DNA from 3 places in the Pseudarthrobacter sp. B4EP4b genome. Region 2 is predicted to be linked to each of the others. Evidence: riboswitches for the same ligand, from Rfam matches in the RefSeq annotation. Region 2 holds a riboswitch; each other region holds the start of a gene.
The links. Region 2 has a riboswitch for thiamine pyrophosphate ahead of thiC (phosphomethylpyrimidine synthase ThiC). Riboswitches for the same ligand answer to the same signal wherever they lie in the genome.

Region 1: another riboswitch for thiamine pyrophosphate. It lies ahead of FNL14_RS17340 (ECF transporter S component); the one in region 2 lies ahead of thiC (phosphomethylpyrimidine synthase ThiC).
Region 3: another riboswitch for thiamine pyrophosphate. It lies ahead of FNL14_RS20860 (FAD-dependent oxidoreductase); the one in region 2 lies ahead of thiC (phosphomethylpyrimidine synthase ThiC).

What each region holds. Positions count from the first base shown of each region.
Region 1 is NZ_VHIJ01000047.1:5,021-12,550, reverse strand. Features, by position in the region: gene FNL14_RS17365 (glycosyltransferase family 2 protein) at 1-1,058, opposite strand, end outside; gene FNL14_RS17360 (iron-containing redox enzyme family protein) at 1,055-2,110, opposite strand; gene FNL14_RS17355 (DUF4383 domain-containing protein) at 2,169-2,681, opposite strand; gene FNL14_RS17350 (hypothetical protein) at 2,762-2,971, opposite strand; gene FNL14_RS17345 (heme-degrading domain-containing protein) at 3,017-3,559, opposite strand; TPP riboswitch at 3,633-3,773, shown strand; gene FNL14_RS17340 (ECF transporter S component) at 3,833-4,456, shown strand; gene FNL14_RS17335 (ABC transporter ATP-binding protein) at 4,456-6,009, shown strand; gene FNL14_RS17330 (energy-coupling factor transporter transmembrane protein EcfT) at 6,006-6,806, shown strand; gene FNL14_RS17325 (hypothetical protein) at 6,898-7,530, opposite strand, start outside.
Region 2 is NZ_VHIJ01000010.1:69,827-77,356, reverse strand. Features, by position in the region: gene FNL14_RS04375 (VOC family protein) at 1-829, opposite strand, end outside; gene FNL14_RS04370 (amidohydrolase family protein) at 933-2,015, opposite strand; TPP riboswitch at 2,098-2,205, shown strand; gene thiC (phosphomethylpyrimidine synthase ThiC) at 2,200-4,044, shown strand; gene FNL14_RS04360 (alpha/beta fold hydrolase) at 4,031-4,765, opposite strand; gene ffh (signal recognition particle protein) at 4,879-6,462, opposite strand; gene FNL14_RS04350 (glucose-6-phosphate dehydrogenase) at 6,563-7,530, shown strand, end outside.
Region 3 is NZ_VHIJ01000065.1:9,666-17,195, reverse strand. Features, by position in the region: gene FNL14_RS20890 (TetR/AcrR family transcriptional regulator) at 1-430, shown strand, start outside; gene FNL14_RS20885 (DUF3107 domain-containing protein) at 481-705, shown strand; gene FNL14_RS20880 (hypothetical protein) at 746-1,048, shown strand; gene FNL14_RS20875 (4a-hydroxytetrahydrobiopterin dehydratase) at 1,125-1,463, opposite strand; gene FNL14_RS20870 (thiazole synthase) at 1,516-2,325, opposite strand; gene thiS (sulfur carrier protein ThiS) at 2,329-2,565, opposite strand; gene FNL14_RS20860 (FAD-dependent oxidoreductase) at 2,562-3,923, opposite strand; TPP riboswitch at 3,916-4,034, opposite strand; gene thiE (thiamine phosphate synthase) at 4,062-4,799, shown strand; gene FNL14_RS20850 (RNB domain-containing ribonuclease) at 4,932-6,419, shown strand; gene FNL14_RS20845 (DEAD/DEAH box helicase) at 6,709-7,530, shown strand, end outside.

The DNA.
Region 1 (7,530 bases), on a different contig from region 2:
TTGGGTACGTTGGCGGGCTTCAAATGGTGGGCGTTCCCGAGCTTGCCGTGGTGCCGGCGCCGAAGTTCGGCTTCCGAGTGGGCTGCTGTCTTGAGCCGCGCCCCGGCGTACGGCACACCGCCGGCGAGCCTGAACCCAAGGGCCATCCAGATGCAGGCGGCCCGTTCCAGGATCCACAGCGGGGCGAACAATGTGGCCCGGAAGGGGAAAACCGCCCTGCCCGAATGCCGCCGTCGTCCTATCTCGGCGATGAGGACCGGGGCGGCGGCCAGTGCCAGGAGGACGGCCCGACGGCGGCCGGCGGGAAGGCGGGCAGCGCAGACGATCACCGGGAGCAGGGCAAGTTCGACGGCGAGGCGCCGCGGCTGGGCGAAGTCGTCGTAGGCCTGGCGTGTGCGCTGCTTGAGGAAGTGCCGGAACTTCGGCGGCCTGCGGGCCACCATCAGATCAGGGACAATCCTTTCCCGGCCGCCTGCGGCTTTGACGGTGCGGATCAGCTCAAGGTTCTCGAAGAGCACCGGATCGTACCCGCCGGTAGCCAGCAGCGCGCTCCTGCGAACCGCCAGGGTGCCAGGGTAGTCCGCCGACCATGCCCGGTTGATCAGGGTCCGCGCCGTATCCCACCACGCATGCCAGGGCAACGGGTCAAAGTAATTTTGCGGACGCACAATGTCCGCCGAGCTGAGGTGATGGACGACGGCGGTGAGCGACTCGCGCGTGTAGCGGACGTCGTCGTCGGCTATCACCAGCAGTTCCGCCGCGGAGGCTCGCACGCCGGTCATAACGCCGGCCACCTTGCCGTTACCGGCCGTGCTGTTACCGCTATCGCCGGCGCCGGCGGGTTCAGGACGGATATGGCGAACTCCGGGCGGAAAGGCGGCCCGGTGCCGCTCGAACAGGCCAGGGGCGGAGCCGTCCACCACAATGACCGGGATCCACCGAAGAAGCCGCTCGAGGTAGGCCGCCAGGTCCTGCAGCTCCGAATCCCGCGCCGACCCGGCAGTCCAGCGCAGGGGCAGGATGTACTCCGCGGACGGGCCAACGGGCGGGGTGCTCATGCTGCCGCCGGTACGGCCGCCCTCAGCGAGCTCACTCCATTTTCCCAGCTGGCCAGGAGATGCGTGGAAATCCTGCCGTCGATGGCCATGGCCGCCGTAGCCCCGAACAGGACGTCCGCGAGCAGCCCGGGCTCAGCTTCCACCAGGCCGCCTGCGAGGTCGCGCCCGGCGATCTGCTCATGGACGGCGTCGGCTTCCACATGCTCATCGAAGTAGCGGGTCACGTCAGCGTCGAAGCCGTGCCGCCTGAAGCCGTTGCCGTACAGCCGGTTCGGTTGGGAGGAGGTCATTTCATAGAGGGCCAGGTGCCCGGTGATGGCCCCGCGCAGCCGGCGGTTCAACCCGAAGAGAGACATCATGTTGACCGCCGCGAGGGAGACGGCGGGAACGGCGTCGACGTAGGCGCCGTACTGGTCATCCATGTCCAACCCCCGCATGGTGCGGGCGAACAGCGCGCTGTGCATCCGTTCGGGGCGTCCGCCGCCGTACTCGTCGGCCTGGATTTCCACGAGGGCAGCCTTGGGCCTGCCGGTGAGGCGGGGGATGGCCCAGGTGTGCGGGTCGGCTTCCTTGAGCTGGTAGATGGACTTGTGGATCAGGAACTCCTGGAGCTGGTCCAGCGTCGCCTTTTTGGCCACAAAGCGGGAGACACTGGGGCCGGTGTCGCTGGCAGCGAGGCCAAACAGGATGTCCGCCACGGCGTCGCTGGTGAGCTCCGCGGCGGGCGGCACGTTGATCTCTCCGGCGGCGGAGGCGGCGGCAGCCCGGAGCGCCGCTTCGAACGGGCGCTCCATCAAGCGGCGCAGATGGATCAGCCCGGGTTCCCACTCCCACTCGTCACTGACCCCTTCCAGCCCCGAATAGTGCAGCTCGTAAAGGCAGAAGAGGGCCAGTTGGACGTCGTCGTCGCCAATGATGTCTTTGGAGGCCTTGGGCCTGGCCAGCAGGCGCAGGTCCTCCACGGCGGCGGCACCCTCGTCACTGCCGGGCGTGCAGGTGAGGGCACGAAAGAGGGTGCTGGTGATCGGACCTCGAGGTTCCGGGATCTTCATGGTGCTCCTTTGGGCGTGCGGCGCTGCTGCGTCGTCGACAGCGGGTTTCGGTGGGCGTTCAAGTCTGGTTGTGCTCGTCCGGGTTCCGGGCCGGGCGGTCCATGCCCTGGCTGCCGGGAAAGGACTTATCGCCGGGAACGGTCTTTGGCGACAGCAGGACGGCAAGGGCGATCATGGCCAGGCCCAAGGCCAGGTGCAGCCAGTTGTCCGCATTGTTTTCGGGAAGGAAGTTTGCCGGCAGGTCATCGCCCATCAGCAGGCCGTACAGCCAGAGGAAGAGGTAGGCGACGCCCCCGTAAATGAGGAAGTTCCGTCCCTGCCGGTGCGTTCTGGCCATCACCAGCCCCGCAATAGCTGTCGCTAAATGGACGGCATTGTGCAGCACCGACACTCGGAAAACGCCGAACAGCTCTGCTTTAGAGCCGGGTCCGGCGAAGCCCAAGGAATCGAAATTATCGGTAATGCCAGGAATGAATCCCAACATCCCCAGCAGCAGGAAGACGATGCTCGTGGCAAGGGTGGCCTTCTGCAGGCCCGTCCTCGCGTCGGTGCCGCGGGTGCTGACCGCCATATGCTGTACTCCTCAAAAGCCGGGAACAACATAGTAAGCATGATTACTAATAAATGCTAAGCACGCTTCCTACCCGGAGTTCACTCCTCCGGGTTGTTCCAGGCGTAGGGGTTGGCGTGGTGCCCGCCGTGGCGGCCCTGCTCATACCCCTGTTGCCAGGCCTTCCCGACGGCGGCCACAAGTTCTGCGAGCAGGGGATAGTAGGGATGGTCCGGGCCAATGTAGATCATCTCGTCCTCGGCTTTGTCCACCGCCGCCCGCACCTGGTTCTCCCCCAACGGACTGCTCACGATGCCCCTCCCCGTCGCCGGAACTTTGCAGCTTCGAACGCTGCGTCAGTGAGCACCCATCGAACCAAGGACTTCGCGCAGGGCCTGCACCACCAGGTTGTGGTCCTGCACCTGGGGCAGCCCCGAAACGGTCACGGTTGCCACGGCGCCCACATCTGCGACGTAGACCGGAAAGGAGCCCCCGTGGGCCGCATACCGGCTTTGGTCGAACCAGGCGTGGTCCTCGATCCTGCCGCCGCCGAGCCGTCCGCGCAGCCCCACCAGCAGGGACGGCACCTCATACCGTGCGGCGGTGCGCTTTTTGGCCCGGATCCAGAACTCGTTGTCCGGAGTGGCGCCCGGCAGGGCCACATGGAAGAGGACCTGGTCGCCCTTGGTGATGTCGATGGCGATGGGGAGCTGGTCCTCCTTGCCCAGTTCCACCAGCAGGAGCCCCAGGTTCAGGGCGTCGTCCATCGAAAACCGGGGGAACTGGAGCTCGCGGATTTCGCCCTCTATCCGCGCGATGAGGGCCTGCAGGGAGCCCTCAGGCTGGGTGTCATCGGAATCGGGATCGAACTCAGTCATATCCGGCGCATTGGCAGTCATGGCCCACAATCTACCCCTCCTCCGGTGTAAACTGGACCACGCCCAGCAGGGCTATTTATCTACCCACAGAATCAATTAACGACAGGGGAGCGCCGCCGTCGGGCATCACTGGCCATGCCAGGATCCGCAGGTGGGCGCTGAGAGTGCGGACAGCCGCAGACCCTCGAACCTGATCCGGTTAGTACCGGCGCAAGGGAGTCGAGTTCTCGAAGTCCGGCAACGGCAGTCAGTGCCTTTGCCGCACTTTCCCCTCCTGTTCCTCAGGAGGATCACATGGCAACAACAGCAGTAAAGAAGACCACCAGTAGGTCCTGGCGCGTCGTGGACATTGTGGTGGCGGCCCTGATCGCCGTCGCCGGCGGCGTCATCTTCTGGGCCTGGTCCCAGGGGGCTGCCGCAGTCTCGGCCCCCATGAACGCCGTCTATCCGCCCCTGACCGGCCTGATCGCCGGCGGCTGGATGATTCCGGCCGTGCTGGGCATGCTCATCATCCGCAAGCCGGGCGCCGCGCTGTTCTGCGAAACCGTGGCCGCCACCGGCGAGCTGCTGATGGGGTCGCAGTACGGTGCCTCCGTGCTGTTCTCCGGCTTTGTCCAGGGCTTGGGCGCAGAGATCATCTTCGCCATCTTCGTGTACAGGAAGTTCAACCTGCCGGTGTCGCTGCTGGCCGGTGCCGGGGCGGGCCTGTTCTGCGGCCTTAACGACTCTTTCGCCCCATGGGGCTGGAACATCGCGTACTCGGGCGGGGACAAGCTGGCGTACATCATCTTCACGGCAGTCTCCGGCGCCATCATTGCCGGGGCACTGTCCTGGATCGCCACGCGCGGGCTGGCGAAGACCGGAGTCCTGGGCTCGTTTGCCTCGCGGAAGGCAGCAACGGAGCCAGTCTTCTCCTGATGACCGCTCCATCCCATTCCGGGGCGCCGGCTGCGGTGCGTCCGGCAGCCATCAGCGCCCGCGGTTGGGGCTGGCGGCATGCCGGACGGGCCAAACCCGCGGTCCGAGCCCTTGATCTGGACATCCAGCCGGGGGAGCGTGTGCTGCTCCTCGGCCCTTCCGGGGCGGGCAAGTCCACCCTCCTCCATGCCCTGGCGGGGGTCCTGGGCGATGTTAACGACGACGGCGAGGCCGGCGAATCCGACGAGTCCGGTTCGCTGCTGGTTGACAGTGCCTCCCCGCGGGAGCAGCGAGGCCGCGCCGGCCTGATGCAGCAGGATCCGGAGACGCAGGTGGTCCTGTCCCGGGTAGGTGACGACGTCGCCTTCGGCGCAGAGAACCTTGCGGTGCCCCGCGATGAAATCTGGACGCGCGTGCACGAGGCGCTCGACGACGTCGGCCTGTCCCACCTGCCGCTGGACCACCCGACGTCGGCCCTGTCCGGCGGGCAGAAGCAGCGGCTGGCGCTCGCCGGCATCCTTGCCATGCGGCCCGGGCTGATCCTCCTCGACGAGCCGACAGCCAACCTGGACCCTGCCGGGGTGCTGGAGGTCCGCGATGCCGTGGCGCGCTGCCTGGACAAAACCGGGGCAACCCTGGTGGTGGTGGAGCACCGGGTGTCCGTGTGGAAGGACCTGGTGGACCGGATCGTGGTGCTGCAGCCGGGTTCGTCCACGGAGTCCGCAGTGCTTTTGGACGGTCCGCCGGACCAGGTGCTCAGCGAGGCCAGGAGCATGCTCATTGCGGCCGGTGTCTGGGTGCCGGGCTACGTTCCGGAAACCAGGCAGCGCGCGGAGGGCCCGGTGCCCGGGACCGGCGACCTTCTCCTCGCCGCCGAGGAACTGGCGGTTTCGCGGGCACGGGCCCGCCGCAAGGGGTTCCGGAAGCTGCCGCCGGTGCCCGTGCAGCAGGGCATCTCCGCCCAGGTCCGCGCCGGGCAGGCGCTGGCCATCACCGGGCCCAACGGCGCGGGAAAGTCGACGTTCGCACTGACCCTTGCCGGGCTGTTGGAGCCAGTTGCCGGCAAGGTCTCGGCCACCCTGGCGCTCAGCCGGGGTGCGGGAATTGATCCTTACCGGTGGAAGGCGGAGCAGCTGATCGAGCGCGTGGGGACCGTTTTCCAGGAGCCTGAGCACCAGTTCGTCACAGGGAAAGTGCTGGACGAACTTCTGTTTGGTCCGCGGCATCTTGGCCACGGGGCGGAGCGGGTGGACGAGCTGCTGGAGCGGTTGCGGCTGACGGAGCTCGTTGACGCCAACCCCTATACGCTGTCCGGCGGGGAAAAGCGGCGGCTTTCCGTGGCAACGGTCCTGGCCGCGCATCCCCAGGTCCTGGTCCTGGACGAACCCACGTTCGGCCAGGATGCCAACACCTGGGCCGAGCTGGCCTCGTTCCTGTCCGAACTCCTCGACGCCGGCACCGCGGTGGTCTCGGTGACCCATGATGCCGAGTTCACGGCGGCCCTGGGCGGGACTGAACTGCGCATGGCCGCAGCGCCGGCGGTGGCATCATGAGGCAGGAACTGAACCTGCAGGCAAACCATGCTCTGCTGGCCCGCGCCAACCCGCTAAGCAAGTTCGCTGCTGTGTTTCTGGTGACCGCGGTCCTGGCGCTCTCCATCGACTGGGTATCCGCCTCGGTGGCGCTCGTCTTTGAGCTCCTGTTGTTTCCACTGGCCGGCCTCACCCTGGCGCTGTTGTGGCAGCGCGGCTGGCCGCTGATCATCGCCGCAGCCGTGGGCGGCTGGAGCACCTCCATCCTGGCGCCGGACAGCGGAAAGACGCTGATCGACGTCGGCCTCTGGACCATGAGCGAAGGATCGCTGGAGCTGGGGGTCGGTTTTATGCTGCGCGGGCTGGCGATTGCGCTGCCGGCTGTGCTGCTGATGAGCTGTACCGACCCCACTGACCTGGCCGACGCGCTGGCGCAAAAGGCGCGGCTCCCGCACCGGTTCGTGCTGGGGACGCTGGCAGCCATGCGGCTGGTGGGGCTGCTGGCTGAAGAGTGGCAGACCATCGGCATGGCCCGCCGTGCGCGCGGAGTAGGCTCACGGGGCAACGCGCTGCGGCGGGTGAAGGCCACGCTGGGGCAGAGCTTCGGACTACTGGTCCAGGCGATCCGGCGAGCGTCGCGCCTGGCGGTGACCATGGAGGCGCGCGGCTTCGGTGGCGGAACCCGGACGTGGGCGCGCGAGTCTACCTACAGCTGGCTGGATGCGTGGGTGCTGGGCGGCGGCGTGCTCATGGCCGGTACAGCGTTTGCAACGGCCCTCTGGGCGGGAACGTGGAATATGGTCTGGTTGGGAAGTTGACGCGGGATCTGGCCTGACTTTTGTATGTCCGTGGTCCTGAGTGACTGCAGGTGTGGGGCTTTGAGGCAGGGCACGGCTTTGGGGCCGAAACTCAGAAGCAGGAATAGTCGTAGTCGAATCCGCCCGAAACAAACTGGGTAAGCGTGACACGTCCGCCTGCCGTCAGCGGCGGGTTGGAACAGCTGCCCTTCGCACCCGTCACCGAGCGTGCCCCCGCCAGCCAACTGGGCAGCGAATACAGGCTGCTTGAGCTGCCGACGGTTCCCACGATCTGGCTCCATTGGGAGCCGGTCGAATAAATCCCCACACCCTTGACGTTGATGCTCCGGAAGAAGTCCGTCATGCCCTCCAGGACTGCCCGGTTGGCGTCCTTGTCTGAGGTGGACCAGCTGTTTCCGGTCTCCACGTCCAGCCACCAGACGTAGCTCGCGGGGTTGCTGATGCCCCGGATGTAGGCGTCGTCCCAGGCCTTGGCGTAGCCGTACATATAGGCGCAGGCTTTGCCGTAGTCCTTCGGCTTGCAGGGCCCGTAGGGGTTACGGACGGGGGTGCCGGAGGGATACTCGTCACTGCTGGGCCACCACGAGCCGGCCCTGCCCGGGTTGGCGGTGTTGACGTACAGGGAAACCTTCGGCTGGGCGGTGCCGCCGGACGATGTTGCGGCCCATTTTAGTTGTTCCGCCAAGCAAGGGTTGGTGGTGTTCGCAAGACCATTGTTGAGGCC
Region 2 (7,530 bases):
GCAGTTCCGCACCGGTATGGTGCGCGGGCACCCCGGCGACCTTCAGCCGGTCAGCCAGCGCCCCGACGTCGTCCCCCGAGGGAACTTCGATGAGCACTTCACCCAGGCCAAGAGTGTCCTTGCGGGGCCCCGCTCCGCGGCTGTTCCAGACGTTCATCGCCATGTGGTGGTGATACCGGCCGGCGGAGACAAAGAGTGCCTGTCCGTGCCAGCCGGCGGTCTTTTCGAAGCCAAGGGTGCCCACGTAGAAGTCCCGGGCCGACTGGACGTCGCCAACCTGGAGGTGGACGTGACCTACTCCCGCCACTGTTCCGCGCTGGCGCTGCAGGGATTCTTCGGTGAGGTGCTGCTCCAGGTAGCGCTGTGGCGGCAGGGCGAGGCTGTCCATCACCACGTCGGTACCGTTCCATGACCAGTTGCTCCGCGGGCGGTCCCAGTAGAGCTCAATGCCGTTGCCTTCGGGATCGGTGAAGTAGAAAGCCTCGCTGACGAGGTGGTCGGCGCTGCCCGTGAAGGAGCGCGGCTCGAACCGGGCCGCTGTGGCGATGGTGGCTGCGAGGTCGGCCTGGTTCTCAAACAGCAGGGCCGTGTGGAAAAGGCCGGCCTCCCCCCTGCCGGGGAGGTTCAATCCCGGAGCGGGGGCAAGGTGGACCAGCGGCTTCTGGAGCCGGCCAAGGTACAGCCCGCCGTCCTGCTCGGCCACAACTTCAAGCCCCAGTGCACGCTGGTAGTAGTCGGTCATGACCTTCATGTCGCCCACCTTGAGCATCACGGTGCCCATAGTGAGGTCGGCAGGAAGAAGATCCTGGGTGGCGGCTTCTGCAGTCATTGAAAACTCCCGGTGCTGGGGCCCGTCGGGTTGGTGGGCCTGTCACTATTAAAATTACTTGAAGCTTCAATTTATTCCAAGCAGTTTTCAGGTTATCCGTGTCTCAGCGGACGACGCGCCCGCCCAGCACCACATGGGCCAACTCCTGCACCGTTTCCGGAACCTGCCGCGGATCCTCCCGGCAGAGTACGACGTCGGCCCGGGCACCTTCCTCGAGCGCGTCAACACCCAGCCACTTCCGGGCGCCCCAGCAGGCGGCGTCAAGGGCGGCGGCCACAGGCAGGCCTGCATGGTGGAGGGCCAGGATTTCATCACCGATCCGACCGTGGCGGATGACGCTGCCGGCATCCGTTCCGGCGTAGATCTTCACTCCGGCGTCGAAGGCCTCCAGCACCCGCTCCGCCCGCCGTTCCCACAGGGCACGCATATGGGCCGCATACCGCGGGAACTTGGGCTCCGCCTGCGCGGCTATGTCAGGGAAAGTGGCGATGTTGATGAGGGTGGGCACCATGGCAACACCCTGCTCCACGAACCGCGGAAGGTGCCGCGGCAACAGTCCGGTGGCGTGTTCGATGCAGTCAATGTCCGCGTCCAGCATCTGGTCCAGTGTTTCTTCGGCGAAGCAGTGCGCGGTGATCCTGGCACCTTCGTCGTGCACGGCCTGGACGGCGTCCTTGACGACGGCGGCAGGGAACGACGGCGCCAGGTCGCCGGCGCCGCGGTCGATCCAGTCCCCTACGAGCTTGACCCAGCCGTCGCCGTCGCGGGCCTGCTTCCGGACGGCTTCCACCAGGCCGTCGGGCTCGACTTCCTCGGCGAAGCCGCGGAGGTACCTGCGGGTCCGGGCGACATGCCTGCCGGCGCGGATCAGCAGCGGCCCGTTGCGGCTGCCCTGGAGGAAGCGGGTGTCTGCGGGGGAACCTGCGTCCCTGACCAGCAGCGTGCCCGCATTCAGGTCGGTCCTTGCCTGCTCTCCCGCCGTCGCTTCGTCAACGGCGCCACCGGTTCCCAGGCCGATATGGCAGTGGGCGTCAACGAATCCCGGCAGCACCCAGCCATCAAGGATCCTGTCCGGTTCCGCCGCCGGCCGCCGGAAGGTCAGCCTGCCGTCCACGGACCACAGCCCGCGTGCCTCGGTGTCCGGCCCGGTCAGGACGGCGCCGTTGAACTGGATGATCTCTGCCATGGATCTGCCTCGCTTTCCCGCCCGGACAGGCTAGCACCACCGGATGTGACACGGCCCTTCCGAAACAGCTGTGGTAGCTTCTTGGTGACCACACGGGTGCCCTTGCAGGGGCTGAGATCGGGCTGACGCAGCCTGCGACCGTTGAACCTGTCCGGGTAATGCCGGCGAAGGAAGTGAGTATTCCTTGAGTACACCAAATGCACAGCTCAACCCTGCCCAAATTCAGTCCGGCGGCCTGTCCGAAGGCCAGGACCAGCCACCCGTCACGCAGTCGCTGAAGTCCCATTCCCTGGCGTTTGTCGAAGATGCGGCGGCCGGGATACGGGTGCCGGTCACGGAAATCGAGCTGGCGGATTCACCGAACGGCCAGCCCAACGGGCCGTTCCGCGTCTACCGGACCGCCGGGCCCGGCAGTGATCCCGTCCGCGGCCTCACGCCATTCCGGGCTGAGTGGATAGCAGCGCGTGCGGACACGGAAGCTTACGGCGGCCGCGGGCGGAACCTGCTCGACGACGGACGCTCGGCTGTCCGCCGCGGTGCGGCCAGCGCCGAGTGGAAGGGCGCGCGGCCGGTGCCCCGCCGCGCCGTCGACGGCAGGACCGTAACCCAGATGCACTACGCCCGGCAGGGCGTGGTCACCCCGGAGATGCGGTTTGTGGCCCTGCGGGAGAACTGCGACGTCGAGCTGGTCCGAAGTGAAATTGCTGCCGGCCGGGCCATCATTCCCAACAACATCAACCACCCCGAATCCGAGCCGATGATCATCGGCAAGGCATTCCTGGTGAAGATCAACGCGAACATCGGCAACTCGGCCGTCACCAGTTCCATCGCCGAGGAAGTGGACAAACTGCAGTGGGCCACCCAGTGGGGCGCGGACACGGTGATGGACCTGTCCACCGGCGACGACATCCACACCACCAGGGAATGGATCATCCGCAACTCCCCCGTGCCGATCGGAACCGTTCCCATCTACCAGGCACTCGAGAAGGTCAACGGCGAAGCCAATGCCCTGACCTGGGAAATTTTCCGCGACACCGTGATCGAACAATGCGAGCAGGGTGTGGACTACATGACCATCCACGCCGGGGTACTGCTCCGGTACGTGCCCCTGACGGCCAACCGCGTAACGGGCATCGTGTCCCGCGGCGGTTCGATCATGGCCGGCTGGTGCCTGGCGCATCACCAGGAGAACTTCCTCTACACACACTTTGACGAACTCTGCGAAATCTTCGCCCGGTACGACGTCGCCTTCTCCTTGGGTGACGGACTGCGGCCCGGGGCCACGGCGGACGCCAACGATGCGGCGCAGTTCGCCGAACTGGACACGCTGGCTGAGCTCACGCAGCGGGCATGGGAATACGACGTGCAGGTGATGGTGGAAGGCCCCGGCCACATTCCGTTCCACCTGGTGCGCGAAAACGTGGAGCGCCAGCAGGAACTGTGCAAGGGTGCCCCGTTCTACACACTGGGGCCGCTGGTCACCGACGTGGCCCCCGGCTATGACCACATCACCTCGGCCATCGGCGCCACCGAGATCGCCCGCTACGGCACCGCCATGCTGTGCTACGTCACGCCGAAGGAACACCTGGGCCTGCCCAACAAGGATGATGTTAAAACCGGAGTGATCACCTACAAGATCGCTGCCCACGCTGCGGACCTCGCCAAGGGCCACCCCGGCGCGCACGAACGCGACGACGCCCTGTCCAAGGCACGGTTCGAGTTCCGCTGGCGCGACCAGTTCGCGTTGTCCCTGGACCCTGTGACGGCCGAGGCGTTCCATGACGAAACGTTGCCGGCGGAACCGGCCAAGACGGCGCACTTCTGCTCCATGTGCGGCCCCAAGTTCTGCTCGATGCGGATCAGCCAGGACATCCGGGACGAGTATGGTTCAGCGGCGGCGCAGGCGGCACTGGCTGATGCCGCGGCAGGGATGCGCGGAAAGAGCGAGGAGTTCCTGGCGGCCGGCGGCAAGGTTTACCTTCCGGAACTGAGCGTTCCCGCCGGAAGCCAGGGCGTCAGGACGCCCTAGGTGACTGGATCCTGCTCACATCCCGGATAAAGGACCGCAGGATGCGGTCTCCCTCCACGGAGTCGTGGGGCCGGTGCCCTCCCGCCGCAGTGCGGTGCAGGGCGCCGGTCTCCCGCAGGTACCCGGCAATTTCCTCGTAGAGCGGTTCCCATCCCCCAGTGAGGACAAGGGTGGGCACGCCGGGGACGATGTGCAGCGGCGCTTCCCAGGCCGGGGCCTGCAGCCGCAGCCGCCTGGCGGAACGCTTCTCCTCGGCCGTGGCGGGCTGCTGCAGGTCCGTGGCGTAGACACGACGGACGAACTCGCGCTGGAAGTCCTGGTCGCTCATCTGGTGACGGGCATCGAACAAGGGCTGCATCAGGCCGATGTGCGCCGCGGTGGCCGGGAGTTCTGCGGTGAGCGACAGGCATGCCGGTTCCACCAGGGTCAGGGAAAAGACCAGATCAGGGCGTTCGACGGCGGCCATCATCGCGGCGACAGCACCCTGGGAATGTGCCACGACATGTCCGCCGGCGGCCCCCCGGCCGTCGTCGGCCAGCGACCGCAGGACGATCCTGGCATCCTCCTCGAAGGAAGATTCAACGGGCTCGGCCACCGGATCATAGCCGTGGCGGCGGAGGAACAAGGCGTCGTAGGACAGTGCCATCCCGTGCTGGCGCGGCCAGGCCGCGGAGCCGAAGCTGCCGGCGCCGTGCACGAACACTACCCTCTGCTTGAACATGACCCAACCCTATTCCACGGCACTGACTTCCCCCGGGAACCATCCCAAGTGACTCGCAGTTGACGCACTGAAAAGCGCATTTGAGTGCGTCAACTGCCAGTCAGTCGGGCGGGCTACTTGCCGAGGAACTTGTCGAAGCCCTTGGGCAGGTTCAGCTGCGAGGGATCGAAGTCGCCGGATTGCTGGCCGAAAGCGGCACCGGTGGGAAGGGCCTTGGCAGCGTTGGCGCGCCGGGCCTCGGCGTCCTTGCGCTCCTGGGCAGCCTTGGCCGGGTTGCCGGATTTGGCCTTCTTCTTGGGCGCGTTCTTCGCGTTCTTCCGGGCGCCGCCGCCGGCACCGGGAAGCCCCGGCATTCCGGGCATGCCCGGCATGCCGCCCTGGGCCATCTTCTTCATCATCTTCTGGGCCTGTGCAAAACGCTCCAGCAGGCCGTTGACCTCGGACACGTGCACGCCGGAACCGCGGGCGATGCGGGCGCGGCGTGAACCGTTGATGATCTTCGGGGCCAGGCGCTCGTGCGGCGTCATGGACCGGACGATGGCCTCCACGCGGTCAATTTCACGCTCGTCGAACTGCTCGAGCTGCTGGCGGATGTTCTGCGCGCCCGGCATCATCATGAGCATCTTCTTCATGGAGCCCATGTTGCGGATCTGCTGCATCTGGGCCAGGAAGTCCTCGAGGGTGAAGTCCTCCTGGTCGGCGAACTTCTTCGCCATCCTGGCGGCTTCGTCCTTGTCCCAGGACTTCTCCGCCTGCTCGATGAGCGTCAGGACGTCGCCCATGTCCAGGATGCGCGAGGCCATCCGGTCCGGGTGGAAGAGTTCGAAATCGTCCAGGCCTTCGCCCGTGGACGCAAACATCACGGGCTTGCCGGTGACCGACGCGACCGAGAGGGCCGCACCGCCGCGGGCGTCGCCGTCGAGCTTGGACAACACGATGCCGGTGAAGTTGACGCCCTCATCGAAGGCGAGCGCGGTGTTCACGGCGTCCTGGCCGATCATCGAGTCGATAACGAACAGGACTTCGTTGGGCACGATGGCGCGGCGGATCTGGCGTGCCTGCTCCATCATGTCAACGTCGACGCCGAGGCGGCCGGCGGTGTCCACGATCACGACGTCGTGCAGCTTCTGGCGGGCTTCCTCAACACCGGCGCGGGCAACCTCCACGGGATCACCGGCAGGGTGCTCCAGCTCGGAGGAGGTGGCTCCCGGGTGCGGCGCGAAGACCGGCACCTTGGCCCGCTGGCCCACCACCTGGAGCTGGGTGACGGCGTTGGGGCGCTGCAGGTCGCAGGCCACGAGGATGGGGCTGTGGCCTTGGGCCTTCAGCCACTTGGACAGCTTGCCGGCCAGGGTGGTCTTACCGGCGCCCTGAAGGCCGGCCAGCATGATGATGGTGGGGCCGTTCTTGGCCAGGCGGATCCGGCGGGTCTCGCCGCCCAGGATCTCCACGAGTTCCTCGTTGACGATCTTGACGATCTGCTGGCTCGGATTCAGCGCGCCGGAAACCTCGGCGCCCAGGGCGCGTTCGCGCACCCGGCTGGTGAATTCACGGACTACGGGAACGGCAACGTCCGCGTCCAGGAGGGCGCGGCGGATCTCCCGCACTGTGGCATCAACATCGGCCTCAGTGAGGCGGCCTTTGCCGCGGAGATTTTTGAAGGTTGCTGTCAACCGGTCAGAGAGTGAATTGAACACGTGCCGTGCACTTCTTTCAGTGGATGATCTAAGGCTGTGGATGATCGGGACTCGACTATCTAGGGTACCAAGCCGGCCCGCAAGGTGGCATGCTGGCGAAATGACGAGCCAAACAACTGTAAAAACCCTGCTCATCCTCGGCGCTTCCGGAGACCTCACCGGCCGGCTGCTCCTGCCAGGCCTGGGCCGCCTCGTGGCAAAGGGCCGGGCGGCCGGGTTGCGGCTGGTCGGGGCAGGCTCCGATCCCTGGACCCCGGAGCAATGGCGGGACCGGGTGCATCAGTCGTTCGCCGGGTCGGCGGAGTCCGCGGACCCCGAGGGACAGAAGGCGCTGGCGGACCTGGAAAAGGAAACCGTGTACCACCAACTGGATGTCACTGCCGATGGCGCCCTGGCCTCGCTGCTCGCCACCCTCGAGGGCCCTGCCGCCGTTTATTTCGCGCTGCCGCCCCGGATCAGCCAACTGGCCTGCGAGACGCTCCGCCCGGAGCAGGTTCCGGCAGGCACCCGGCTGGTGATGGAAAAGCCGTTCGGTTCCAGCGAAGAATCCGCACGTTCGCTCAACCAGACGCTGGGCCGCCTGGTCCCGGAGGACCACATCCACCGCGTGGACCACTTCCTGGGCAAGGCCACGGTGCTGAACATCCTGGGCCTGCGGTTCGCCAACAACTTCCTGGAACCGGTCTGGAACCGGCATCACGTGGAAAAAGTGGAGATCATTTTCGACGAAGACCTCGCGCTGGAAGGCCGGGCCCGCTACTACGACGGCGCAGGCGCACTGCGTGACATGATCCAGAGCCATCTCCTGCAGATCATGGCCCTGATGGCCATGGAGCCGCCGTCGACCATCAGCGAACGGGACCTGCGCGACTCCATTTCCACGGTCCTGCGCGCGGGCAGCGTCCCCTCCCCGTACACGGAGTCCACGCACCGGGCGCGCTACACGGCAGGCACTGTGGGAGGCAAGGACGTGCCGGATTACGCAAAGGAGGAGGGCGTGGACGCCTCCCGCGGGACCGAAACCCTCGCCCGGATAGACGTGCGGATCGATAACTGGCGCTGGAAGGG
Region 3 (7,530 bases), on a different contig from region 2:
ACTGTACCTGGCCCTGCTGGAAAGCCACCTGGCGTCCCTGACCGAGCTGATGCTGGGGGCCCTGAACTCCACCACGGACAACGATGAACGCGTCCAGGCCGTCATGCGGGCCTATTTCCAGTTCATCGCCAACGATGACCAGGCCCACCGGCTGGTGTTCGAATCGGACCTCATCAACGATCCCGATGTCAGCTCGCGGCTCGAAACCTTCAACCGGACCTTCGCCGATGCCATTGCCCGCGTCATCGCCGAAGACACCAAACTTCCGCACCTGGAAGCCGAACTGCTGGGCCGCGGGCTTGCCGGCATGGCCCAGGTCAGTGCGCGCTACTGGCTCGAAACGGACGGCAACCTGGACCTCGATGTGGCCAGCGACCTCATTTACCGTTTAGCTTGGCGCGGAATCTCTCGCTTCCCCAAAGAGTCCTAGACTACAAATAAGACATAACCGAGAAACGTGAACTGGCTGGGAGGCCCCCTGTGGAAGTAAAGATCGGCGTTCAGAACGTTGGCCGCGAAATTGTGCTCGAGTCAAACGAGGACGCAGACTCCGTGGCCAAGGTCGTCGAGGAAGCCATCAGCAACGGCGGTGACCTGCGCCTCAAGGATGACAAGGGACGCCTGATCATTGTTCCCGGCAAGGCCCTGGCATACGTTGAAATCGGCGCCGAAGAACAGCGCCGCGTAGGTTTCGGCCAGTTCTAGCCGCTGCCGTCCGGACAGGGCGGTTATTCCGAGGAGAGCCATGCTTTCGCTGACCATCGTGGTGCTGGTGACTGCCGCCGCAGGTTTCATCGTCTGGGCCAACGACAAACGCCACACTAAGTACGGCGTTGGCCTGCCCGCCGGCGTTGCAGTTGGCGTGGGAGCGTTGAGCTGGATCATCTTGATGGCTGCCGGTTTCGGCTACCGTCCGGGGCTGACCTGGATGCCGTGGGTCCTGCCCATGGTGCTCGGAGCAGCGGCGGCCGTGGCTGCAGTCATCTTCCTGGGCCGCGTCCGGGCCAAGCGGGATCTGGAACGGCTCACCGCGATTTTGCGGCTCTAACGGCAGAACCCCAAAGTTAAACGCCTGTGACCACTGCCCTGGGCAGTGGTCACAGGCGTTTAAACGCGCAGCATGATCAGGCGGCTGCTGGATGCTTCGCGGGCTCGGCAACGGCATGGACCGCGGCGGCGGCCTCACTGACTGCCTCAGCCGCCCCGACGTCGCGCGCGGTCACCTCTCCCCCGGCGTCATGGGAGGTGTAGCGGAGGAACACCCTGTTGTACCGCCAGTCCAGGTCCGGGTGGTGGTTTTGTTCTTCGGCCAGGCGTCCGACGGCGGCAATCAGCTCAAGCGCGGCGGCCGACGTCGGCACTTTGTACACGGTGAGGAGGGCGCCGTTGCGGTAGCGCCAGTCGGCCAGGACGGCCAGTGCGTCCTCGAGCCGTTCGGGGGAAAGAACGTCCTTGCTGGCCATGGCTGCTCCTTTGTTGCGTTGCCCATGCCCGGGCCGCCGCTGGCCGGAAGGGCTACAGGAACTCGGCCCGGCCTTCCATGGCCGACGACGCCAGTGCATGTTCGCGGCGCGGTATCCTGCCGGCCGCTTTCGCCAGCCTACCGGCGATCACCGCGTGTTTGAAGGCCTCCCCCATGAGGACAGGATTCTGGGCGCGGGTCACCGCCGTGGCCAGCAGGACAGCGTCGCAGCCCAGCTCCATGGCCAGGGCCGCATCCGAGGCAGTGCCGATGCCAGCGTCCAGGACCACCGGAACCGAGGCCCGGGACACAATCAGTTCGATGTTGTGCGGGTTCAGGATACCCAGGCCGGTACCGATAGGTGATCCGAGCGGCATTACGGCCGTGGCGCCAAGGTTCTCGAGCCGGAGGGCAAGGACAGGATCGTCGTTGGTGTAGGCGAACACTTTGAAGCCCCGGTGGACCAGCTGTTCCGTGGCGTCCACCAGTTCGACGGCGTCCGGCAGGAGCGTCTGCTCGTCCGCGATGACTTCCAGTTTCACCCAGTCGGTTTCCAGTGCCTCGCGGGCCAGCTCGGCCGTGAGCACGGCGTCCCGGGCGGTGAAGCAGCCGGCTGTGTTGGGCAGCACCCGGATGCCGTGGTCCACGAGCAGCTGGAACAGAGAGCCTGTCTCCGCCGTCGAATAGCGGCGCATGGCCACCGTGGTCAGGCTTGTCCCGGAGGCGAGGAGCGCAGCGCCGAGGCCGTCCAGGCTGGGTGCGCCCCCCGTGCCCATGATGAGCCGGGATTCCAGTTCGACGCCGTCAATGACAAGCGGATCGTGGAGCGCGGCAGAGGTTGCAGCAGTGATGGTTTCGCTCATGGGTCAGCCTCCCTGCACAGCCGTGACGAGTTCGACCTCGTCGCCGTCCGCGAGCGCAGTGGCGAACCACTGGCTGCGCGGCACTACCTGGGCGTTGTGTGCCACGGCCATACCGAGCTTCTGCCCATCCGTGGCCTGCCCGTCCGCGCCGAGGGGACGGCCGGTGACCTGGCTGACGAGCTGCGTGATGGAAGCACCATCCGGCACTGGGTGCGGGGTTCCGTTCAAGGTGATGTTCATACTGATTCCTTTGTGGGCGGTTGGTGGCTCAGGCGGCCGGTTGGGAAGCGGGTAGTCGCGGCGGGTGTGGCGTTGAAGCGGGACGGGTTGAAGGGTGCCCAGCGGGGATCCTCGCGGCCGTCCAGGAGGTCCCGGCAAATGGCGGCTGCGGCCGGCGTCAGGTGGACGCCGTGGCGAAAGAACCCGGTGGCCACGATGAGGCCGGGGACGTGTCCGGCCTGTCCCGCAATGCCTTGCGTTGCGGGCACGCGCCCCAGCAGCGGGGCATTGTCCGGGGTTCCGGGCCGGGCGCGGGCAGTGCATTCCAGCAGTTCGAGTTCGGCGACGGCGGGAACCAGCACCTGCGCGTCGCGCAGGAGCTGGTAGACCCCACCGGCGGAAACGGCATGCGCAGTAGCCGGCGCGTCTTCGCGCTGGGTTGCCCCAATGACCACGGTGCCGTCCCGCCGGGGAACGATGTACACCGGAACGCCGTGGACCAATCCGCGGACCGTGGAGGTCACCAACGGCTGCAGGTGCCGGGGCACGGCGAGCCGCAGGATGTCCCCATAGACGGGCCGCAGCGGAAGGTGCAGGCCTTCCGGGAGTGATTGAAGTTCTGCCGCGTGCAGCCCGTTCGCCACCACGGTCTCTGCGGCCAGGATGGTTCCCCCGCCGGCCAACTGCACGCCGGCAACGGCCCCGTCCTGCCACAGAAGTGCCGTTGCCTTGTCCGGCACCGAGTAGCCGTCGACGGCGCCTGCTACAGCTGTGCCATCGCCCCCGGCCCCGTTCGCGTCACTGCCGCTGCCGTGGCCGCCGTGGCCGGCGAGCGCCTGACGCAGGCAGTCCACCAGCAGCCTCGGATCCACCTGGTGATCGGCCGGGGTGTCCAGCGCGCAGGCGATCGCCGGGCTGAGCAGTGGCTCCCGTTGACGGGCTTCGCGGACGGTGAGCGGTTCCACGCTGAGGCCGTTGGCCTGCTGTACTCCGCGCAGGTCCATCAGTGCCCGGCGGTCCGCGGCGTCGCCACCCACGGCGAGGGTCGGCGTCGTGATGTATCCCGGATCAGCACCCGATGCTGCGCGGAGCCCGGCAATAAAAGCGGGCCAGCGCGTCGAACTGTCCAGCATCAGCTCCAGGAGGCCCTCCTCCTGGTAGTGCAGTTCGCTGACGGGGGCGAGCATCCCGGCGGCCGCCCAGCTGGCACCCGAACCCGGTGCGTCGTCGATGAGCACCACGGACCGCCCGGAGCGTTGTGCCTCCCAGGCGATCCCATGGCCGATAACCCCGCCGCCTATGACGGCGACGTCAGCCTGGATGGTGCCGCCGGCGCGCGCGGCCTGTTGTTTCATTGCGCGGCCAGATAGTGCGCCCATGTGTCTCCTTCCCTACGCCGGTACTAGCCGGATCAGGTCAAGCGGTCGGCTCTGACGCCCTCTCAGCCCGGCGCTTTGTGACAGCTGCCGCGGGCTCCCGCAGTACGAGGCAAGTGTAGAGGAACTAGGCTTGCCCCCATGAATGTGTCCCACACTCCTGCCGCCGGCACCGATGTCCTCAGCACCACCAAAATCAGCAACGGCCTCAGCTCCGCGCGCCTGTATCTCTGCACGGATGCCCGCAAGGACCGCGGCGATTTCGGGCAGTTCGTGGATGCCGCTTTTGCCGGCGGCGTGGACATCATCCAGCTCCGGGACAAGACCATTGAGGCCGCGGAGGAACTGGAAATCCTGGCCGTGCTGAAGGAAACCGCGGAGCGCCACGGCCGCCTGTGGGCTGTCAATGACAGGGCTGACATTGCAGTGCTGTCCGGCGCGCCGGTGTTCCACATCGGCCAGAAGGACCTTCCCCTCGCTGCCGCGCGCACCCTGCTCAACGGCAACGCAGCCATCGGACTGTCCAGCCATGCACCGGAGCAGGTGGACGCGGCCCTTGCGGCAGCGGCCGGACCCGCGGGGCTGGACTACTTCTGCGTGGGCCCCGTGTGGGCAACGCCCACCAAACCGGGGCGGGCCGCCGTCGGGCTTGAGCTGGTGAAGTACGCTGCCGCGGCGGCCAGTGCTGGGGGACAGGAAGGACAGCCCGACGCCGGTGTCCCCTGGTTTGCCATCGGCGGCATCGACCACGGCAACGTTGAGCAGGTAGTGGAAGCAGGCGCCCGCCGCATTGTGGTGGTCCGGGCCATCACGGAGGCGGACGATCCCTCGGCCGCCGCCGCATCGCTCCTCGCAGCCTTGGATGCCCCCGGTTCCTGAGGCTGTCCGGTCTCCGGCGATACGGTTCACTGACCATCCAGTCCGCTGACGCCCGCTACCCTGGTTTTACCGTGCGCCCTTCCCGGCCCGGATGCCTGCATTATCGCCGGAATTCGAGTTAGGCTGATTTTCGTGTCACACCATCGGCTGGCTCCCAACGTCCACCAGCACAACAACGCGCTCGAGGCGGCGCTCAGTGCGCTGCGGACCGAACTGGAGCTGCCTGGCGCCTACCCTGACGACGCCGTGGCGGATGCCAAAGCGGCCGTCGAATCCCTGCAGCTGCCCGCCTACGACCTCACCGCCGTCGAGTTCGTCACCATTGATCCCGCCTCCTCCACCGACCTGGACCAGGCACTGTTCATCGAGCCCGACGGCGACGGGTACCACGTGCTCTACGCCATCGCCGACGTGCCCGCATTCGTCACGCCCGGCGGACCGTTGGACGCGGAAACAAGGCGCCGCGGACAGACGTTCTACGCCCCCGACGGGCGGATCCCGCTGCATCCGGAAATCATCAGTGAACAGGCCGGCAGCCTCCTTCCGGACCAGGACTGCTCTGCATTCGTCTGGGATTTCCGCCTGGACAGTGCCGCGGAGGTCACGTCCGTCGCCGTCAGGCGGGCCCGTATCCGCAGCCGGGCCAAGCTCAGCTACAAGGGCACGCAGGCGGAACTGGACGCCGGAACGGCTCCGCCGGTGCTGAAGCTCCTTAAAGAGGTGGGGCTCAAGCGCGTGGAACTGGAGCGTGCCCGCGGCGGCGCCAGCCTGAACATGCCCGACCAGGAGATCGTCCAGCTGCCCGACGGCGGCTACCGGATCGCTGCTGCTCCCCAGCTGCCCGTGGAGGACTGGAACGCCCAGATCTCGCTGATGACCGGAATGGCAGCGGCCCGCCTCATGCTCACGGGAAAAGTGGGCATCCTGCGCACCATGCCATCGCCCGATGAGCGCTCGCTGAACCATTTCCGGCTGCAGACCGAAGCCCTGGGCAAGCCCTGGGACGGTGAAGTCAGCTACGGCGAGTACCTGCGGAGCCTGGACCCCACCGATCCCCGCCAACTGGCCATCATGCACTCCGCCGGGATGTTGTTCCGCGGCGCTGCCTACACGGCCTTTGACGGGTCCGTGCCCGAAGATGCCGTCCAGTCCGCCATCGGCGCCGCCTATGCGCACACCACTGCCCCGCTGCGCCGCCTGGTGGACCGCTTTGTCCTGGTCATCTGTGAGGCGTTGAGCAACGGCGGCAAGGTACCGGGCTGGGCACGGGATGCCCTGCCAACGTTGCCGGAAATCATGGCCGGATCCGACCAACTGGCGTCGCGGATGGAGAAAATGGCCCTGGACACTGTGGAGGCGGCCCTGCTGGTCAACCACGTGGGCCAGGAGTTCGACGCGATCGTCATTTCCGGTTCCAAGCCCCAAAAGGACAACGGGAAAAACGGCAACGGCAAGAACGGGAACGGCAACGGGAACGGCGGTTCGGGGACCATCCAGATCGCGGACCCCGCGGTTACGGCCCGCTGCGCCGGCGAGCTGGAGCCCGGAACAAAGGTCCGCGTGCGCCTGGTCTCCTCGGATATCGCCACCCGGGAAGTCCATTTCGAGCTGGTCCAATAGCAGCACTGGGGCGGTGTTGAAGGCCCAAAGCCGGTATTTGGGCTCCCTGCCGCTAGACTGAAGGAGTAGAAATGGATGCCCGGTCGTTGATTTCCTTGATTTGAAACCAACAAGCCCGCCCCTACGCGATCTTGAGATTTACCCGTTGGTCACCAGTGCCAGCATTTAGATAGCCCGCGATCGGCTTCCACTGGAATTGCTTGTGCGCCCGAGCGTGCTCCGGAACAGCCTTACGGCAGGCCCGTTGAGCAGGCAGCGCCAATGCCCAAATGAATAAGGAAACTCCCCAGTGAGTGAATTGCATACCCACCAGCTCCTGACCGACGAGTCCGGCACCGAAACCATCGAGCCCGAAGAAACCATCATCTCGGATGAGAAGCCGCATGAGATCGCGGAAAAATCCTTCGCGGACTACAACGTGCGCGCCGACATCGTGGAATCCCTGGCCGACGCCGGAATTACACACCCGTTCCCCATCCAGGCCATGACGTTGCCGGTGGCCCTGTCCGGCCACGACATCATCGGCCAGGCCAAGACCGGTACCGGCAAGACCCTCGGTTTCGGCATCCCCGCGCTGCAGCGCGTGGTGGGCCAGGACGATCCCGGTTATGACAAGCTCGCGGTCCCCGGTGCGCCGCAGGCCCTGGTCATCGTTCCTACCCGCGAACTCGCAGTGCAGGTGGCCAATGACCTGCAGACCGCGTCGCGGAAGCGCAACGCCCGCATTGCCACCATCTACGGCGGCCGCGCCTATGAGCCCCAGGTGGAAGCCCTGAAGCAGGGCGTAGAGGTTGTGGTGGGCACTCCTGGCCGCCTCATCGACCTCTTCAAGCAGAAGCACCTGAGCCTGAAAAACGTCAAGATCGTCATCCTGGACGAGGCCGACGAGATGCTGGACCTCGGCTTCCTGCCCGACGTCGAAACCCTCATCGCCGCAACGCCGGCCGTGCGCCAGACCCTGCTGTTCTCCGCCACCATGCCCGGCCCGGTCATCGCCATGGCCCGCCGCTACATGACCCAGCCCACCCACATCCGTGCCGCGGACCCGGAGGATGAAGGCCTGACCAAGCGCGACATCCGCCAGCTGATCTACCGCGCGCACAGCATGGAC